Regions from separate parts of the Clostridium saccharobutylicum DSM 13864 genome, predicted to be linked through region 4. Evidence: riboswitches for the same ligand, from Rfam matches in the RefSeq annotation. Region 4 holds a riboswitch; each other region holds the start of a gene.
What was found. A riboswitch is a leader RNA that binds a small molecule or an ion and turns the genes downstream of it on or off. The one in region 4 is predicted to bind thiamine pyrophosphate.
Positions count from the first base shown of each region.

Region 1: linked by a shared signal. The riboswitch ahead of thiT (energy-coupled thiamine transporter ThiT) and the one ahead of cytX (putative hydroxymethylpyrimidine transporter CytX) in region 4 are both predicted to bind thiamine pyrophosphate.
Region 2: linked by a shared signal. The riboswitch ahead of CLSA_RS11870 (thiamine-binding protein) and the one ahead of cytX (putative hydroxymethylpyrimidine transporter CytX) in region 4 are both predicted to bind thiamine pyrophosphate.
Region 3: linked by a shared signal. The riboswitch ahead of thiW (energy coupling factor transporter S component ThiW) and the one ahead of cytX (putative hydroxymethylpyrimidine transporter CytX) in region 4 are both predicted to bind thiamine pyrophosphate.

Region 1 covers NC_022571.1:97,151-102,374, forward strand. The annotation lists gene CLSA_RS00405 (Mrp/NBP35 family ATP-binding protein) at 1-473, shown strand, start outside; gene CLSA_RS00410 (ferredoxin) at 785-976, shown strand; gene thiT (energy-coupled thiamine transporter ThiT) at 1,082-1,756, opposite strand; TPP riboswitch at 1,892-1,992, opposite strand; gene CLSA_RS00420 (hypothetical protein) at 2,014-2,220, opposite strand; gene CLSA_RS00425 (DegV family protein) at 2,393-3,241, opposite strand; gene CLSA_RS00430 (anaerobic ribonucleoside triphosphate reductase) at 3,703-5,224, shown strand, end outside.
Region 2 covers NC_022571.1:2,769,360-2,774,583, forward strand. The annotation lists gene CLSA_RS11850 (lantibiotic protection ABC transporter ATP-binding protein) at 1-36, opposite strand, end outside; gene CLSA_RS11855 (ABC transporter ATP-binding protein) at 306-1,034, opposite strand; gene CLSA_RS11860 (ABC transporter substrate-binding protein) at 1,015-2,019, opposite strand; gene CLSA_RS11865 (ABC transporter permease) at 2,209-2,973, opposite strand; gene CLSA_RS11870 (thiamine-binding protein) at 2,945-3,235, opposite strand; TPP riboswitch at 3,388-3,493, opposite strand; gene CLSA_RS11875 (TatD family hydrolase) at 3,806-4,549, opposite strand; gene CLSA_RS11880 (M6 family metalloprotease domain-containing protein) at 4,843-5,224, shown strand, end outside.
Region 3 covers NC_022571.1:785,500-790,723, forward strand. The annotation lists gene CLSA_RS03575 (S8 family peptidase) at 1-1,081, shown strand, start outside; TPP riboswitch at 1,258-1,368, shown strand; gene thiW (energy coupling factor transporter S component ThiW) at 1,474-2,001, shown strand; gene thiD (bifunctional hydroxymethylpyrimidine kinase/phosphomethylpyrimidine kinase) at 2,138-2,938, shown strand; gene thiC (phosphomethylpyrimidine synthase ThiC) at 3,049-4,359, shown strand; gene thiM (hydroxyethylthiazole kinase) at 4,462-5,224, shown strand, end outside.
Region 4 covers NC_022571.1:4,807,801-4,813,024, forward strand. The annotation lists gene CLSA_RS20615 (nitrilase-related carbon-nitrogen hydrolase) at 75-851, opposite strand; gene CLSA_RS20620 (phenylpyruvate tautomerase MIF-related protein) at 1,233-1,577, opposite strand; gene cytX (putative hydroxymethylpyrimidine transporter CytX) at 1,801-3,000, opposite strand; TPP riboswitch at 3,090-3,201, opposite strand; gene CLSA_RS20630 (AI-2E family transporter) at 3,250-4,275, opposite strand; gene rlmD (23S rRNA (uracil(1939)-C(5))-methyltransferase RlmD) at 4,532-5,224, opposite strand, start outside.

The sequences.
Region 1 (5,224 bases), 400 kb from region 4:
AAGAACCTCTTATTTGGAGAGGTGCAGTAATCAATGGAGTGTTGAAGCAATTATTTGTTGAAACAAATTGGGGCGAGCTTGACTATTTACTTATAGATATGCCACCAGGTACAGGAGATATTGCCTTAACTGTAATGCAGGAGTTCCCAATTGATGAGATTGTAATAGTTTCTACACCACAAGATATGGTATCAATGATTGTTAAAAAAGTTGTTATTATGGCTCAAAAGATAGGAATAAAAATTAAAGGTGTAGTAGAAAATATGGCTTATATAAATTGTCCGGATTGTGATAAGAAAATAAGAGTATTTAGCAGAAAATCTTCAGAAGAAAATGCAGAATATTTAGGATTGCCTTTAATAGGTGAGTTACCAATTAATATTGAACTTACAGAAGCTTTAGAAGATGGTAAGGCTGAGGAATATGTTAGAGAAAATGCGTTATATTCATTAATATTTGAAGGATTGTATTAAAGCTTAATTACCAAGTAAATAAAAAGCATCATATAATATAAAAGGTTTCATTATTTAAAGTTACAGAAATTAAATAATGAAGCTTTTTTATTTTTACGAAGTTTATATATAAAAGTTCTTAATGTTGATATTGCACTCTTTTTCATGTATATATTTTGTAGTAACCACAAGCAAAAGAATATCCTTACTTTCGGGGAGAAACCACCTAAATTTAAATTTCGAGTTCTTTATAGTATTAGAGTATACATACTTTCGGATTATTTAGGAAATAATACACTATGTAATTTTGATTTGAAAGGATGTAGAGATTAATGAAAGCAAAAGTAGATAAAGATACTTGTATAGCATGTGGACTATGTCCATCTATATGTCCAGAATGCTTTGATATGGAGGATGACGGAAAGGCTGGCTTTATAGTTGATGAAGCACCAGAAAATGTAGAAGGTGAAGTGCAAGAAGCAGCAGAAAGCTGTCCAGTAGATGCAATATCTGTCGAGAAATAAAACATAAGAATAAGAGAAAATATACATTAATATATGATTTTTTATTATGTATATTTTCTCTTTATTATTTTTATATAATATTGTTATATTAAATAAATTTGTACACTAACTCATGGTATTAAGTGAAGATGCGTGTATTATTCTTTCAATAGGAAGAATAGATATGATTACTAAGCATATAATGTATTCTATTCCTAGCATAGGTCCATTAATTATTAATGAATATAAAGCAGGAGACATTCCAGCGGGTGCAAGTGAACCAAAGAAAGCAACTCCAGAAATAAAATGACACAAAAATCTAACAAAAACAGCTAAGGTAACCCCAAGCCATTTTTTATTATTAAAGCATCCTGCTATACCTAATGCCATAAAGGGTAATGGATAATCAAATAAAACTTGAACTGGATGCAGAATGTATGGATCCATAATAAGTGTTATTATTCCGTAAAGAAATCCTGTTAGAAATCCTACTCTTGGTCCGTACATAAATGCTATAAGTAATATTGGAACCATGCTACCTAATGTAATACTACCACCTTGTGGAAAATGATATAATCTGAGCATTTTCAGTATTGTAGCTAAAGCCAAAGCTATGCCAATTCTAGCAATAAGTTGAGGAGTAAAGTTGATTTTTTTAACTTTAACTAATATTATGAGTAATATTACACAACCAATTAAAGTTGTAATGGATAATGGACTTGCAATTATAGCTTGAATGTTTTGTGAAAAGTTTTGGAAAAGAGTAGAAAATTGTTTGTACCAATCATTAAAAATTTGCATAAAAAAAACCTCCTTCGTGACGCTTATGGAAGAGGAATTAACAAAGTCATTATAACTAATCTTCATATAATAAATTTAAATATTAGTTTTATACTTTGGTTTAGAGACTACCAACCTATATAAATAGAAATGTAAATTCTTATAAGGTTGCTTTCCCTACGCTAGAATTAACTAGATCAGGTTTAAAGGGTTTATGAATTATCAAATCTCAGCATATAGCTCCCCCAGCACGTTACAAAATAATTTTATACATTTTACTATAAATAGTCAATTATGTTATATGTGTTAAACTTGTCGTTTTTATTATGATGGGCTATATAATTAGAAGTAATTTGATTTAAATCTGTTGAATAATGAGAAACTGGATTATTGGGCAAATTGTGAGAAGAAGTGATAGAAATAGTATCATTCATATCAATAATAATACTTTCTTTGTACGTTGAATCTAAAACAAAACCTTTCATAAAATTAAGCCTCCTTAAATCAAACAAAATGAGGTTTTACTTTGTTTATTGCATTAAAAAACTAAAACTTTCTTAAATATATGATTAACCAAAATAAAAAAAATATACATAAAAATCACCTAACTAAAAATATAATTTTTTAGTTAGGTGATTTTTATGTGTTTTTAATAAATTAATCTATATTTTCTACAATGAATCCAACAAGACCAGGGCCGGTATGAACACCAAGTGCAGGGCCAATCATTCCTCCAAGGGTACATTCCACTAAATTAGGAAGGTCTTTAATTGAATCATATAACATTTCAGCTTTATCAGGAGCATTGCCATCTAATACCCAGACTTTACATTTGTTATTTTCTAAATAAGGTTTTAACAAAGTAGCTAATCTAGATATTGATTGTTTAATTCCTCTTATTTTGCAAACTGTGTGATATATTCCATCATTACCTACAGTTATAATAGGTTTAAGATTGAGTGCATCAGCTATAGTTCCAGCAACTTTACCTATTCTACCGCCTTTTTTTAGATATTCTAATGTATCTATTGTGAAAAATACATCTATTTTATTTTTGAGCGTAGGTAATATATCTATAATTTCTTTAAAAGGTTTACCTTCTTTAATTAAATTTGCAGTTTCAAGTACTATTGCACCCTGAGACATAGTTAATGTCATAGAATCAAACACGAAAGTTTGTATTCCAGAAACATTTTCAGCTGCTAATCTTGCTGCGTTATAAGCTCCTGAAAGACCACTTGATATAGTTATTATAATTGCATGAGTATATCCAACATTTTTTGCTTCATTTAATGCATTAGTAAATCTATCAACACTAGGTAACGATGTTGTAGGAATTTCTTTTTTTAGTAACTCATAAAGCATATTTGGAGTTATATCAATACCATCGTCATATTCTTTATTGGAAAAAATAATTTTGAAAGGTAGTATTTTAATATTATTTTCCTTTGCAATATCAGCACTTATATCACAAGCACTATCTGTTATTAATGCAATTTTCTCCATCTTAATTCCTCCTAAAGCACATTAACATATTTTAATTATATCACTACTGATATTGTTATCAATGGTGATATAATTAAATTAGCATTAATTATTGTAATAAATTAAGAAACACAATATATAGTAAATTTGATTGGAAGATAAAACCTATATATTGTGTATGACACAATTTTAAATTAGTTTTTGTTAATTATTATATATAATTATAAAAAATTAATTTGGATTATGGTACCATTAGGTGCTATAAGTGTAGGAAAAGACAATAATAAGAATAGTTTGTAATAAGTCAACTATGTAATAACTGCAAAAAATAATCAAATCGAAAGCTAGATAGATATAATTGATAAGAATTAAAATATAATGCCTAAAAAATAAAAAATAAAAGACATTGCTAATGAATACCTTATACAGTATAATAGTACAGTACTAAGGATACTATATATTGTGCCATGGAGGGAATAATTATGCTATATGTTGTAAAAAGGGACGGCAGAGAGGTCGAATTTAATGCCGATAAAATAACTCAAGCTATTAAGGGCTCAGGGAATGAAATCGGTTTGATTTTAAAAGAAAGCGAAGTTCTAGATACGGTTCAAACTGTAATTACTTATATTGAATCAGAATATAAAAAGACTATAACTGTAGAACAAATACAAAATTTTGTTGAAAAAGCATTAAGAGAAGAAGGGTATAAAGATATAGCAATAGCTTATTCTTCATATAGAAAAGAAAGAACAAAAGTTAGAGAGATAAAATCAGATTTAATGAGAGCAATTCGCCAAATTGGTGTTGAAACAGATAGAGATAATGCAAATGTAGGTAACAATTTTAGTTCAAAGTTACTAAGAATAGCTTCGGAATCAAATAAGTGGAATACATTAGCTATAATGCCTAAAAATTTAGCTAAAGCTCATGAAACAGGAGATTTATATTATCATGATTTGGACAGTTATAATTTAACTGTAAATTGTCTTCATATTCCAACTAGAGAAATGCTAGAAGGTGGATTTAACACTGGATATGGAACAATTAATGCTCCTAAGAGAATAGAAACAGCTGCTGAGTTATCATGTATTTTATTACAATCAACTCAAAATGATATGTTTGGTGGTCAATCACATCCTGATTTTGATAATGACATGGGTATATTTGTAGAACCTACAAGAGAAGAAATCAGAAGAGAATTAGAAGAGTTAGATATTCCAAGAGAAAAAATAGAATCTATACTTGAAAGAAAAGTAAGAGACAAAGTTCGACAAGCAATGCAAGGCGTTGTATATAATCTTAACACAATGCATTCTAGAGCTGGTTCTCAAGTACCATTTAGTTCAATTAATATAGGTTTACCTACTAGTGCAGATGCAGCATTGGTATGTGAAGTATTTTTAATAGAATATGAAAAGGGATTAGGAAAGGGAGAACAACCAATTTTCCCAAACATAATTTTCAGAGTTAAGAGTGGAGTTAATAGAGAAGAGGATGATCCGTATTTCTATTTATATAAATTAGCATGTAGAGTTGCTGCTAAGAGAATGAATCCAACATTTATGAATATAGATGCAGATTTTAATAAAGAATATTATGATAAAGGATATGTTCCAGCAACTATGGGTTGTAGAACTTACCTTATGAAGAATATAAATGGAGAGCCAGGATGTAAAGGTAGGGGGAATATAGCGCCAACTACTATAAATCTTCCAAGAATAGGGTTACAAGCAAAAGGAAGTATAGATAAATTCTTTGAAATATTAGATGCAAGATTAAATTTATCAAAGGAATCATTAATGCATAGATATGGAGTATTAAAGAATCTAAAGGTTAAGGATTTACCATTTGTAGCTGGTCAAGGATTAATGAAGGGATCAGAAGGATTAGGCCCAGATGATTCTATTGAACCAATATTGAAACAAGGTACATGGGGAATTGGATTTATAGGACTTGCAGAAACTTTAGTAGCTCTAGTAGGTAAACATCAAGGTGAAGATG
Region 2 (5,224 bases), 2.0 Mb from region 4:
GCATAATTTTTTTGTTTCTAAAATAACTTCATTCATTTTTTCATCCTCCCTACAATTAAATGATAAACAGTAATTATAAGGATTTTATAAGGAAATGAAAATTAATAATAAATTGTCTGTTTTAATACATATCAACAGTTTAATCTAACAGACTTTAGCTTTTAATATCTATATTTCGTTTTTTCATTTAGGCATCATATATAGAAAAAACTCACAAAAATCTAAAATTCAGATTTTCGTGAGTTTCATTCTTAGATATTATGTTATTAATCAAAAATTATTAATGTAGCGTTTATTACAGCTTATCAAGCTTTAAATAAATCTAGTACTTCTCTTCTTATCCTTACAAATTCAACATCTGTTACAATGTCCTCTTCTCTTGGATAACTAAGGTTAACTGTAATTTCTCCTTTTATGGTGGCAGGCTTTTCAGAGATTACATATATTCTATCTGATAAAAATATCGCTTCTTCAATATCGTGAGTTATAAATAATATAGTAGTTTTCATCTCTTTTGTTAAATCTAAAAGCCATTTCTGCATTTTTCTTCGTGTTATTGAGTCTAAAGCAGCAAAGGGTTCATCTAAAAGCATTATATCCTTTGATGTTAAAAATGTCTTTAAGAAGTTTGCTCTTTGCTTCATACCTCCTGAAAGCTGAGATGGATATTTATATTCAAATCCATCAAGACCAAATGTGTCTAGATATTTTAATACCTGTCCTCTAGCTTCTTTTTTGCTATGACCCTTAAATACAAGGGGTATGCCTATATTATCTATTACCTTTTTCCAAGGTACCATCATGTCCTTTTGATACATATAACTGACATCACCATTAACCACTATGTCTCCATCATCTTTATCTATTATTTTAGTGATTATATTAAAAATGGTACTTTTTCCACTACCTGATGGACCTACAATTGAAATCAGTTCACCTTCTCCTACATTAAAGGTTATATCTCTTAATATTTCCATATTGCCAAAAGATTTTTTAACCTTTGTAAGCTGTATTTTATTCTGGTAGGAATTCATTTGTATAAGCCTCGCTTGCTTTCATATCCTTAGTTATGATTTTGTTATCTAAAAGGAATTTTGTGTAGTTATCCCAAACGCTATCCTTCATTTCGCCCCATCTTTTTGCATCCGCTTTATATTGATTAGCTAAAAATTTCATACTATCTGTAGCTAAAGTTTGATCGATTTCTGGTGCATTTGAAACTAATATCTTTGCACTATCCTCTGGATTTTCCATTGAATATTCATATCCTTTTGAAGTAGCTGCTAAAAATTTCTTTACCAATTCTGGATTACTGTTAATATTATTTTCAGTAGTAGCTATTATTGGTGTGTAGTAATTTAACGCAGGATCTAAATCTTTAAGTGGTATATAATTCAAGTCAATATTTTTATCTTTTGCTTCTATATTAGTCCAGCCTTCAAAAACCCATTCAAAATCTATATTGTTTTTTGTAGCTGCAAAAAAGTCTTCTGTTCCTGCATCTACTCTGTTAAGTTTTGAGAAATCTGCTCCGTTCTTTTCCATAACAGTTTTTAATATTGCTTCTTCACTAGGACTTCCCCAGCCGCCATATACTTTTCCTTCAAAATCCTTAACAGTTTTGATTCCCTTTTCCTTTGGTGATGCAAACCCTGATGTATTGTTTTGAATAATTGTAGCAATTGCTTTAACAGGTAATGGATTATCTGAAGTTCTAGCAAAAGTTAAATCTTCTTGATAGCTTATAGCAAAATCTGCTTGACCAGCAGAAAGCAATTGCAATGCTGCACCTTCAGATGGTTGAACAATCTCAAGATCAATTCCTTGTTCCTTATAATATCCCTTGTCTTTAGCCACATAAATACCTGTGTGATTTGTGTTTGGTGTGTAATCTAGTATTAACTTAACCTTTTGTAAATTTTCTTCTTTTGTTTCCTTTTTAACAGAACCACAACCCATAAATACTGTTGAAACTAGTAATATTGATGTTGCCAATGCTAATATTTTTTTGTTTTTCATAATTATTCCCCCTAAATTTTCTATATTTTCAAGCACATAAAAAAACAATATGTCAGAAACTACATATATATTCAGTGTAAATCAAGGAGACACCTTCATGCTCATAATTAATTTACTAACAAAAATTGTGATGCTTTACTCATCAAAATAGATATGAACATACTGTTCTATTATTTTCTTCATTGTGTCTTATTCTTGAACTCTTTTCCATGGTGTTAATATTTTTTCAATAAATGTAACCAAAATAAATATTCCCATGCTGACTACAACAATTATAATTATTGCAGCAAACATTTTATCTAAAGCATATGCACTTCTAGCTCTTGTCATATATACTCCAATTCCCTTATCTCCACCAAGCCATTCTCCAACTACTGCGCCCATTATACTGTATGTTGCTGCAATTCTCATTCCAGAGAAAAAGCTTAATATTCCATAAGGAAGCTTTAAATGTAAAAACACCTTTATCCTTGATGCTCCCATTAATTTAAAATGATTAATAAAATCCTTATCTACAGATTCCAAACCATCTGATATGCTAATAACAATAGGGAAAAAGCATACTAATATAACAACTATTATTTTAGGTAGAGTTCCAAAACCAAACCATATTATAAATAGTGGCGCTAGCGCAATTATTGGTATTGTCTGCGATATTACAAACAAAGGATAAAGTGCTTTTTTTACTAAAGCGGACATATCCATTATTATAGCTAAAATTAATGCTGCAACTGTAGATAAAATAAATCCTACTATTCCCTCATATAATGTAATTAATATATGGGGAAGCATGACATTAAAATCCTTTATAATCACTTTAATAACATCACTAGGTGCTGGCAGAATATATTTTTCAATACCACCTATTGAAACAACTAACTGCCATAATATGAGTAATCCAAGAGCAAAAAATACTGGTATTAATTTATCCCCTGTACTTTTTAATTTTTTCATCAATTGTAACGCCCTCTTTTTTATAGTCAATTTTAACTATAGAAGCAACTCTGGATGCTCCTTCTTCAATGCAAATTTCTTGTGCTTTCTTTACAATTTCAAGAAGAAAATCTAATTCACCTTCCATTGTTGTCTCCATTGGACCTACTTCGTATTTTACTCCAGTAGACTGAATGTATTCTATGACCTTATCTACTACTGGATATGTCATCTCATCTGGTACCTTAGGTATTACTTGTAAACTTACATTACATACTGACATTATTATCCTCCCTCTCAAATAAGAAAATCTGCTTCGCAGACTACGTGTTTCTACTACTTTCAGAAATTATCCACAGATTTAACTGCCTTATAATTTCCTAAAGAATAAAAAAGCATACTATTTTCTAACTCCTAAAAATAGTATGCTTGTAGTTTCTTTATAATATATTTCCCTACGTTGGCATTATCCAAATCAGGTTATGGGTCGAAATTACAAATTTCCTCTCAGATAGTTTAACTAACTCCCCGTTTTTTATTCAGTTGTCATAATTAATTGTAAACATTTTTGATGATTTGTCAAGATGAACTATTTTATCTTCCAAATTATAGATAAATGACTTTAAGTTTAAATTTATGTGGTAACTTACCCAAATCAAATACATTTGTGTCCCACAGCACTATGAAAATTTCACACAAAGCACTAAATAAGAGCTTGCACCCCAATTAGCTTTCTCCCACTTTAAGTGTGACAAGCTAGTTTAGGACAATCCCCTATTAAGTGCTTTTAGCAGCGAAATTTTCAAATGTCTGTTTTACACAAATGTATTTCATTTCTGGTGTATATATGCACTCAAAGTTTAATTTCAGTTAATTCAAAAAAATTATCTTGTATTATTTTTGATAATGCATCAATGGAAAGAGCTTTTCTCTCTGCAATTTTTTTTACAACATCAATTATTGCACTTGGATAACCATATTCACCATTTACCCATTCTAAAGCTGTTGGTCCATCAGTTTCCACAAGTAGTCTATTTATTGGAATCCTTGATAATATTTCTTCGCTTAATTCAGAGTAACCTAAATCAACACTTACAGTAAAATAGCATCCAAGCTCTATAAACTTATCTAAAATTTTAATATCACCGCTATACCAATGGATAATTACTTTGTTGTAGCCATAATTATTAAGAATATTATAGATTTCTTCTTCTGCTCCTTTTGTATGAATGGATATTACCTTATTTCTTTTAATGCTTTCATCTAATATAAAATTAAAAATCTTTCTTTGAGATTCATAACTTTCTTTATCCTCAACCCAAAAGAAATCCAAGCCTATTTCGCCTATAATCTCACTTTCCTCAATATAAGGAATTAAATCTTTAAGCTCTCCAATGTATTCTGCTGCTTTCCATGGATGAATTCCAAAGGTGGCCTTAATATATTCACTTCTTTTGCTATATTCTTTATTTTGTAAATAACTCTCTACATCCATTCCATTAGCAATTGTTAGTATTCTAAAATTATTGATTTCATAAATTGCATCATCTATCTTCTCATTAAAGAAATCTAAATGAGTATGGGCATCAATATACATCTTTACATCTCTCCATTTTTCTACAATATATTCATTATATCTAATTTCTTAACTTTATTCCTATGTTTTTCGTAATATAATTACTTTTTATTACAAAATATATCCTTTTAAAGCAATAAGTGTTTATTTACTCAAAAAAGTATGAGAACATTAAATTGTTGCGCAACTAATTTAACTTTTATTAACATTTTAACATAATACTTTTTTTAATGTGAAATAAAAATTTAAACAATATTTTGTTTTTAATGTTTTAAAAAACCTATCTAGATTAAAAACTATAAGGAGTATTTATAATGGGTAAAATAATTAAATTTTTAACAGCTGCAGCTACAGTAGCAACTATTTGGGGAACTATGAATGTAGGAGCATCAGCAGCACCATATATTAATCAAAAACATGAATTAATTCAACCAGACGGAAGTAAGGTTCAAGTAAAAATTTCAGGAGATGAATACTTTCAACAAGTTGAAAGCTTAGATGGATATACACTTTGCCGTGATAAAAATGGATGGATATGCTATGCAAAATTAAATGCAGACGAAACAGATTACGTTTCAACTGGAGAAGTATATAAAGGAACTGACACTTTTAGTGATATGAAAATTGCAATAGATAAAAATAACACTAATGGCGTAAAAAGTAATCTTCAAAAACATTTAAAAATAAAGAAAGCGT
Region 3 (5,224 bases), 1.1 Mb from region 4:
AGTAGTCAAATTAATGATAGATGCTGCATATCAAGCTCAATTTGATGTTAAAGTACCAGTATTTAATTTAACATCAATTTTCTCAGCTTTACAATTTTTGTACGAATATGCACTTAAAAGTAGGAAACCTATGATTGTATATTTCCCTCTTGGAACTAATTTAGGAAGTCATAAAGGAAATGGTATTTTAGAAGAATACATAGAATCAATTACAAGTAGTAGTGGTATAGTATTGGTTACTGGAGCAGGAAATCAAAGAGATGCAGGTGGTCATACATCTGGAACTATATCTCAAGTTGATACGCCTATTGCAATTGAGCTTGAGGTATCACCAGAGCAGAAACACTTAATAATTGATATTTGGACTGAACTTCCTAACGTAATGACTATAGACATAGTATCTCCATCAGGTGAAAATACAGGTATAATACCAAGTATAATTAATTCAACTAGAAACTATACTTTTGTATTTGAAAAAACATCGATAAAAGTTAATTATTATTTTCCAGAGGAAAGTACAGGAGATGAATTGATACGAATTAGATTTTATAGTTTACAGCCAGGTATATGGCTTCTTAGATTGAGAGCAAAGTATATTTTGAGTGGCGTATACAATGCTTGGCTGCCTCAAAGAGGAATAACAGTAGGAAATACTAAGTTTAGTTCATCTGATCCATATGGAACAGTAACTAATCCGGGAACTTCATCTTATGTAGTTACTGCAGCAGCATATAATCAAAATAATAATAATGTTCTTAATTATTCTGGAGTGGCTTTTAGAGATAATTTGATTGATGTAATAGATGTTGCAGCAGGAGGAGTAAATGCTTTAACTGTAGCACCAAGTAATAAAACTGCTATTGTAAATGGGACTAGTGTATCATCAGCAGTAGTTGCTGGAGCTTGTGTTATGTTATTTCAGTGGGGAATTGTTCAAGGCAATGATCCATATATATATTCCCAAACTGTTAAAGCATATTTAGCAAAGGGAACATCACGAAGAAGTGGAGATATATATCCAAATGCTAGATGGGGATATGGTATTCTAGATATTGTTAAGATGTTTCAAAATATGGAGTAAAGTTATATATATAATAACAAGTATATAGAGATATTTTGAATAGTTGTGGATAAATAGATTAGTGATTTATTTATATTGTGTACTAAAATTTGCATTATTGATAAAAAACTAAGTAAATAAATTTGACATTTATTCTGGAATGGTATAATCTTTAATTTAGAAAGACAATTTTATAACAGAATAACTAGGGGAGCTAATATTTTAGCTGAGATTGGAAAGAGTGATTTCCTGGACCCTTATAACCTGATTTGGTTAATGCCAACGGAGGGAAGTATATTAATTAATGTTTACGCGTGATTTATTTATGTATCCCTTTGGGATACATTTTTTTTATGTGAAAAATAGGTTGTCACTCAAATTAAAATTTATCTTGTCTTAAGGAGGGAGAGTGAATGCAAGAAAAAAGTAAAGCACAAAAAATTGCATTAAGTGGATTATTAATTGGTATTTCAGTTATTTTTGGAACACTATCAATGCCAATTGGAGCAGCTAAAATATCTCCAGTACAACATTTTGTGAATGTTGTAGGAGCAATAACTTTAGGTCCAATATATGCAGTTTTAAATGCATTCGTCGCATCACTTATAAGAAATATTATGGGCACAGGCAGTTTGCTAGCTTTTCCAGGAAGTATGATAGGTGCTTTTCTTTCAGGAATTTTTTATAAGAAATTTAGAAGAGCAAGTATGGCTGTTATTGGTGAAGTGTTTGGTACTGGAATTTTAGGGGCATTGATAGCATATCCAGTAGCGGTCTTAATTTTAGGGAAGGAAGCAGCATTTTTTGTATATATAATTCCTTTTACTATGAGCTGTAGTGCGGGAGCTATTATAGCATATTTCTTTTTAAAGGTTTCTGTTATAAGAAAAATATTAATAAATAATGAATTGTCAATAAATAAGGCACATGAAAATAAATAAAAAATAAGCTGGCAAATGGATATGCTATTTTTTGAACGTGCCTAGACATAATTTTAAAGATATTAAGAAAATTTAATGAAGTGTAAATTGTGGAAAGTATAAGATCAAATTTATATTAACTAGAAGGGGTGATTTTATGTTTAGAGCATTAACAATTGCTGGATCAGACACATGCGGTGGAGCTGGAATTCAGGCCGATTTAAAGTCTTTCTCAGCTAATGGAGTTTATGGAATGAGTGTTATAACAGCAGTAACGGCTCAAAATACTATGGGAGTTTTCGGTATTCAAGATATAAATCCAGAAATGATTGAAGCTCAAGTAGATGTTATCTTTAATGACATAAGAGTAGATGCTATTAAGATAGGTATGGTTTCAAAGATTGAATCTATAAAGTCTATATCAAAATCTTTAAAAAAGGTAGGAAAGCTTCCAATGATAGTATTAGATCCAGTCATGATATCTAAAAGTGGATTTAACTTATTATCTAAGGATGCAAAAGAAACATTAATTCATGAATTATTTCCGTTAGCAACATTAATAACTCCTAATTTACCAGAAGCAGAAGAAATTTTAGGAATAGAAATAAAAACTTTAGATGATATGAAACAATCAGCTTTAAAGCTTAAGGAACTTGGACCAAAAGCTGTTTTAGTTAAAGGTGGACATTTAGAGGGAGAAGCGACTGATTTATTATTTGATGGAAAAGAATTCATAATTTTGCCACAAAAAAGAATTAATACTACTCATACTCATGGAACAGGATGTACTTTATCATCTGCAATAGCTGCTAATTTAGCTAAAGGAATGACAATAGAAGCAGCTGTAAGACAAGGAAAAAAGTATGTAACAACTGCTATAGAACATGGCTTTGAATTAGGAAAAGGAGTAGGTCCTACTAATCATTTTTATGAGCTTTATAAGAAAGCTGGAATTTAGACACAATCAAGAGATATTAATAAGAATGATTAATTATATAAAAACATAAAGAATTTATTTAATAACATTACAAATTAAATTATTAGTAAAAATTGAGAGGAGAATAAACAATGAATTATAAAACTCAAATGGAAGCAGCTAAAAAAGGTATAGTAACTAAAGAAATGAAGGTAGTAGCTAAGAAGGAAAATATATCAGAAGAAAAATTAATGAAACTTGTAGCGGAAGGTAAAGTAGCTATTCCAGCTAATGTTAATCATAAATCTCTTAGCCCAGAAGGAATTGGTGATGGACTTAAAACAAAGATAAACGTAAATTTAGGTATTTCAGGTGATTCAGTTGATTATTGCAGAGAAATGGAAAAAGTAAAAATGGCAATTGATTTTGGTGCTGAAGCTATAATGGATTTAAGCAACTATGGAAAAACTCAAGAATTTAGAGAAAAACTTATTGAATATTCACCTGCTATGATAGGTACAGTTCCTATGTATGATGCAATTGGATACTTAGAAAAAGAACTTTTAGATATAAAAGCAGAAGATTTTTTAGACGTAGTTAGAGCTCATGCTAAAGCTGGAGTTGATTTTGTTACTATTCATGCTGGAATAAATAAGAGAACAATCTCAGTTTTTAAAGAAGATAAAAGAAAGTTAAATATTGTATCTAGAGGTGGATCATTATTATTTGCTTGGATGGAGATGACAGGTAACGAAAATCCATTTTATGAACATTATGATGAGTTACTTGAAATTCTTAGAGAATATGATGTGACAATAAGTCTGGGAGATGCAATGAGACCTGGATGTATTGATGATTCAACTGATGCTGGTCAAATTACTGAACTTATAGAATTGGGTCTATTAACAAAAAGAGCTTGGGAAAAAGATGTACAAGTTATGATTGAAGGTCCAGGACATATGGCTATGAATGAAATTGCTGCTAACATGCAAATTGAAAAAAGATTATGTCATGGTGCACCATTCTATGTTTTAGGACCTCTTGTTACTGATATTGCACCAGGATATGATCATATTACATCGGCTATTGGTGGAGCTATTGCTGCAACACATGGAGCTAACTTCTTATGTTATGTGACACCAGCTGAACATTTAAGACTTCCAGATTTATCAGATGTTAAAGAAGGAATTATTGCATCAAAAATTGCGGCTCATGCAGCAGATATAGCTAATGGTATTCCAGGAGCAAGAGATAGGGATAACGCTATGGCAGATGCTCGCCAAAAACTTGATTGGGAAGAGATGTTTAAGATTGCTATCGATGGTAAGAAAGCTAAAGAATATTTTGAAAGTATACCACCAGAAGAAAAACATAGTTGCTCTATGTGCGGAAAGATGTGCGCTGTAAGAACTACAAATAAAATCTTAAATGGTGAAAAAGTAGAACTTTTTGATAAAAAATAAACTTAGATATATGAAAGAAAATATACATTAAGTTTATAGAAACATTTTGAAGGGAGGGAATTTAGTAAGAAATTTGATAATAGATATTCTTACTAGAGTTTTATGGACAATAAACTAGTTTTTGAGGTAGAAAGATTATTAAATGAGGTTAAAAATAAGAAACCTCTTGTACATAACATAACTAATTATGTTACGGTTAATGATTGTGCAAATATCTTGCTTGCATTAGGTGCATCGCCAATTATGGCTGACGATGTTAAAGAAGCAGCAGATATAACTAAAATTTCATCTGCTCTTGTAATAAATATTGGTACTTTAAACGAAAGAACAATTGAATCAATGATTTTAGCGGGAAGAAAAGCCAATGAATTAAACATTCCAGTTGTTTTTGATCCAGTAGGTGCAGGTGCATCAGAATTTAGAAACGCTACTACTAAAAAAATACTTGAAGAAATAAAGATAAGCGTTTTACGTGGAAATATGTCGGAAGTTAAGTTTATAAGTGGACTAAAATCAACAACTAAAGGAGTTGATGCTTCTGAAAATGACGTAAAAACATGTAATGATCAAGGTATAAAAGTAGCAAGAAATCTTGCTAATAAACTTAATTGTACTGTAGCTATCACAGGGGTAACGGATATAGTATCTGATGGAGAAAGAGTAGCTATACTTAAAAATGGGACTAAAATGCTATCAAATGTTACTGGAACAGGTTGTATGACAAGTGCATTAGTTGGAGGATTTTGTGGTGCAGGTTCAGATTATTTTATAGCAGCTATTTCAGGGATTATATCTATGGGAATTGCAGGTGAAATTGCTTTTGAAAAAGCAGGCAAAATTGGAACAGGTAGTTTTCATATAGCAA
Region 4 (5,224 bases):
TTATATAAACGTACATTCATATATTTAATTATTATATCATACTAAATATTTATTCTAAAAATTAACTTTATATATTACAAATATAATTTATATATATCCTCTCTTCTATCATCTTTTATATTAAATTTATTTCTAATTTCATTAATTTTTTCTAAACTAAGTTCTCTAACAATAAGTTCTTCTTTACACATTATTTCATTTAAGACATCCCCATTTGGATCTACAAATATTGATGCACCATTATACTCTAAACCATCGCTTTGTCCCACTCTATTTATTCCAATTATATAGCATTGATTTTCTATAGCTCTTGCTTTTAACAATGTTAACCAATGATTTTCTCTTGACTTAGGCCAATTTGCAGCTACTGTTATTATCTCGGATTGTTTCGATGCAATTTGAAATATTTCTGGAAATCTTAAATCATAACAAATAAAAGGTGCTATGTTACACTCTTCTATTTTACAACTAGATATAGTATTGCCTTTATAAAAATTAATATCTTCCCTTGCATATGAAAAAGGATGTATTTTAATATATTCAAGCAATACATTACCTTCTTTAGAAATAAAAACATATTTATTTTTTCCCTTTTTATTGTCCTTTATTGCAAATCCAATTCCTATGTTAATATTACTGTTTATAGCCAAATTCCTAAGCCATTTTATTATTATGTCTTCTGAGTCTAATAACTTATCTATATCCATTATAAAGCCTGTTAAAGTCATTTCTGGAAATAGAATTAGTTGAACTTTTCTTTCCATTGCTCTTTTTATAAATTCTTCGACCTTATTCATATTTTTATTCATATCTTCCCAAAAAACGTTAATTTGAGCAAGCCCTATTATCATATAATCGCCCCCTTTAAAATTATATATCTATTTATATATTTATTCTTGTAACTTTAGGCACATGAAAGAAAATAAAAAAATTTAAAATAATATGATTATTTTTCATCACACAAGGAAATAAATTGGTATCATAACATGCCTATTATGGTAAGCTATTGACATAGCATGATAGAAAATAAGCTTAGTAGTAGATGTATTTGTTATTTTTTTGAATATACATAAGCCATATGAAGGAGTATAAAAAGTCAATTTAAAAATAAAAAGCCATCTCAAAACTTATGTTTTAGCTTTAAGATAGCTTCCCTGCCATAACTCAGACTTTAAATAAAAAGCAACAACGCAGTATTCTGCTTTTCATTTTTTCTTTATTTAAATTTTTATTTAAAAGTTTTGTCCGTTCCAACCCCAATTTTCGACTTCTTCATATTTAACATATATCTTATCTTTAGGAATTTGTAATTCTTCCTCATATATTATGCAAATTGCTTTTGTTAGCATATCATAAGATTCCTTACTTGCTTTACCCAATATTTTTACTTCTACAAAAGCACCTTTTTCTAATTTTTCACCGCCAAAATAAAGTGAATATTCATCTTCAAAACCAACCATTAAAAATTTTTCACTTTTTCCTGGAATTAGTTCTATTGATTCTCCTAATCTTTTCTTTATAATTTCTTCTTTCTCACTTGAAATTTTTACACTTACCTTAGATCCTATAAATGGCATATTATAATCCCCTTTCTTATTGTCTTTAAGGCACATTTTAAAAAATAATAAGTCATGTGCCTAAATATCTTCTGTACATAAACCAAATTGTTCCATAATACTTTCATTATATCATATTATTATTATTTCATATCAAAAAAAATAACAACAAATATCCTAGTATTTTTCTTTTAATAATTAGATATGTTTTAAAATATACAATAATAATTTATTTTAACTCAAATTACTTATATGCTTTTAAACATAAATTAATTAAAATACATAATAATGCAATGCCAATCATAACAGGAATAGTTATACCTACTATAGAATTAAATTGCATTAATATTCTATACGCAAATACTCCAATAATCCATATAATAATATTCTTTATGTCAACCACATTTTTTTCCTCAATTGATTTTTTATTAAATATAAAATAATCAGTTATTGAAATTGCAAATAATGGTGCAAAAACTGATCCTATTAAATATAGAAAATCTTCATATTGATCTATAGAAACAACTATTGATAATATTATTCCTAATCCACATACAATTAAACCTGCAGTTTTTTCATTTATACATTTATTTATGTTAGTAAAACTTACTCCTGCAGAATATGCATCTAAAAAAGTTGTAGTTACTGTTGAAAAAATGACAATAATAAGTGCTATTGTTCCAAGTCCAGCTGAAAGTAAAATACCAGATATATCTGAAGTACCAGCATATAAAGATGCTCCAAGGCCAATGATAAACATAAAAGTACTACCAATGCAATATCCTAATGCACTTGCTAATGTACCCGCTTTTTCAGATTTTAAATTCTTAGTATAATCTGAAATAAGTGGAATCCATGATAATGCCATAGTTACATTAAGTTCTACTGCTGTGCCAAAATTTAACGTCTCTCCTTCAAATCCACCCGCACCTACATTGGCTGTATTATTTGTAAATACTATAAAGCCAAGCACTATAGTTGATAAAAACAGTGCAGCTACTGCTACAGTATTTATTTTAGATAGGCTTTTTACTCCAACACCTATCCATAAAGCAATTAATGCTCCAATAATAATACACCATACCGTTTCGTTCTGAAAATTAAATAATTGCATAGAAACTGCATCTAATGCCTTTGAACCATTGATAATCATAACTGCAGTCCAACCTAATAGTTGTACAATATTTAATATAGAAAATAAAAATGAACCATATTTTCCAAATGAAATTCTAGTTGATTCTATTGAAGATAATTTGCTTTGAGCACCTATAATACCACATAAATAAAGTATAACACCTCCAATAGTATGTCCTATCAAAATAGCAGCTATTCCTTGGCTTAATCCTAAAGGTGCTAATAGCGCTCCCGTCAATATTTCAGCAATAGAAATTGCTGCACCAAGCCATAAGATAAATTGACTTGAATTCGAAGTCTTATTTTCCATAATCTTCTCCCTTACAATAAAAAAATGAGATATACCAAAATAGCATATCTCATCAAATAATAAATAAGAAATTAAACATCTCTCATTAAATAATCATAAGTTAGATTCCCTACGTTGGCATTATCCAAATCAGGTTTAAAGGGTTAAAGCTACATTTTACTTACTCTCAGCCTGCATGTGCAAGCTCCCCTGTGTTTTTTATTTTATAATAATTCATAATTGATTTCAAGTTATTTATTTTCATGTGCCTCAATCATTTTTATTATTGCCATAAGATATTCCAACTATATCTAAAATAAACATGAAAACAGGAATTCCAATAATTAGTCCCCAAACACCTGCAATATGTTCCGATACTAAAAGTATAACTAAGGTATAAAATATAGGTAGCTTTGTCTTTGAAGACATTAATTTTGGATTTAATATATACGCTTCAAATGCGTGAAGTAAAGCAATTAATCCAAGAACATAAAAAACATGAGGTAATCCACCATTATTAAAAGCTACTATACTTAAAGGTACTAATGATACTATTACTCCAGCCACAGGAATAAGACCAAGTAACATTACCATTACACCAAATCCTAATAAATGCGGAAATCCTATTATAGATAATCCTATAGTTGAAAGCACACCATTTATAATAGCAATAACAATTTGTACTTCAATAACTTTACCAAAAGAGAAAACAAACTTTTTTCCAAAGAATTCAACTTCCTCATATAATATATTAATTTTACTATTTTTAAATTTATGCGTAAATTGCATTATTTCATCCTTTTGAATTAAGAAAAAAATACTTAAAACTAAAGAAATAATTATATTAATTCCTAATTTGCTTATATTTGTTATTGAATGCATTATGTAATTTATGCCTTCTGCTGAAAAAATAGTTGAGTAAACTTTATCTAATCTTTCTTTTATTAAATTAGTAATCTCATTATGTCCTAAATTTCCATATAACTCATGTACCTGCATAATTACCTGAGTTAACTGTTTAATAACCATTGGTAAAAAGTCTATTAATATAATAAATATTACAGACGTTAAAAGTAACGAAACTATAACAACCATGAATTTATAATTTATTCTTATTTTCCCATCAAATTCTTGAATTAAATGTTTTGAAATACTATGAATTAGATATGTAAATACAAAAGTTAATAGCATTAAATTTATCATATCCTGCATTACATAGAAAAATATAAGTAATACTAATAAGGTTATAAGTCTCTTAAAAGATCTTTTTTTATAAATTTGAATCATATCTGACATTATCATTACTCCTCATATACTGTTTTTTCTTTCAATTAATTTAACGTATATTGAAATTTATAAAACAATTAATTATCTATTTTATAAATATTAAATCAATCATAATATAGTTTTTACGAATCTTTGCCAATATTAAATTTATCATATAATAAATCATAACATAATTATGCATTAAATTGTGAATTAATTGTAAATAAAAACTTATTTATAAAGAAAAAGGGTGAGATATAGACTCACTCCTAATAATTCATTAATGCTATTTTTTTTCTATCTTTGCAACACATTCTATATGTTTTGTCATAGGAAACATATCAACCGGTTGAACTTCTAAAGTTTCATATCCTAATTTCTCTAAGTGTTTTAAATCCCTTGCCAATGTACTTGGATCACATGATACATAAACAATTCTTTTTGGCTTTGCATCTCCTATAGCATTCAATAATTTAGTATCACAACCTTTTCTCGGTGGATCTACGACTATTATATCTGGTTTAATTCCATCTTGTATAATTCTAGGAATTACTTCTTCTGATTTTCCTACATAAAATTCAGAATTAGTCACTTCATTTTTCTTAGCATTTTCTTTGGCATTTTCTATTGCCTGTTCCACTATTTCAACGCCATATACTTTCTTAGCCTTTTGCGATAAAAACAATGTTATTGTACCTGTACCACAATACGCATCAAATACAATTTCATTTCCAGTTAAATCTGCATATTCTAAAGCTTTATTGTAAAGTACTTCTGTTTGATTTGGATTAACTTGAAAAAATGATAATGGAGATATATTAAACTTATATTGTCCTATATAATCAGATATATAATCTTCCCCCCATAGTGTAGTACATTTTTCACCAAGAACCAAATTAGTATCTTTGTGATTTACATTTTGAATTACACTCTTTAAGTTTTTAATTTTTAACTTTAATTCATCTATTAATTCATCCTT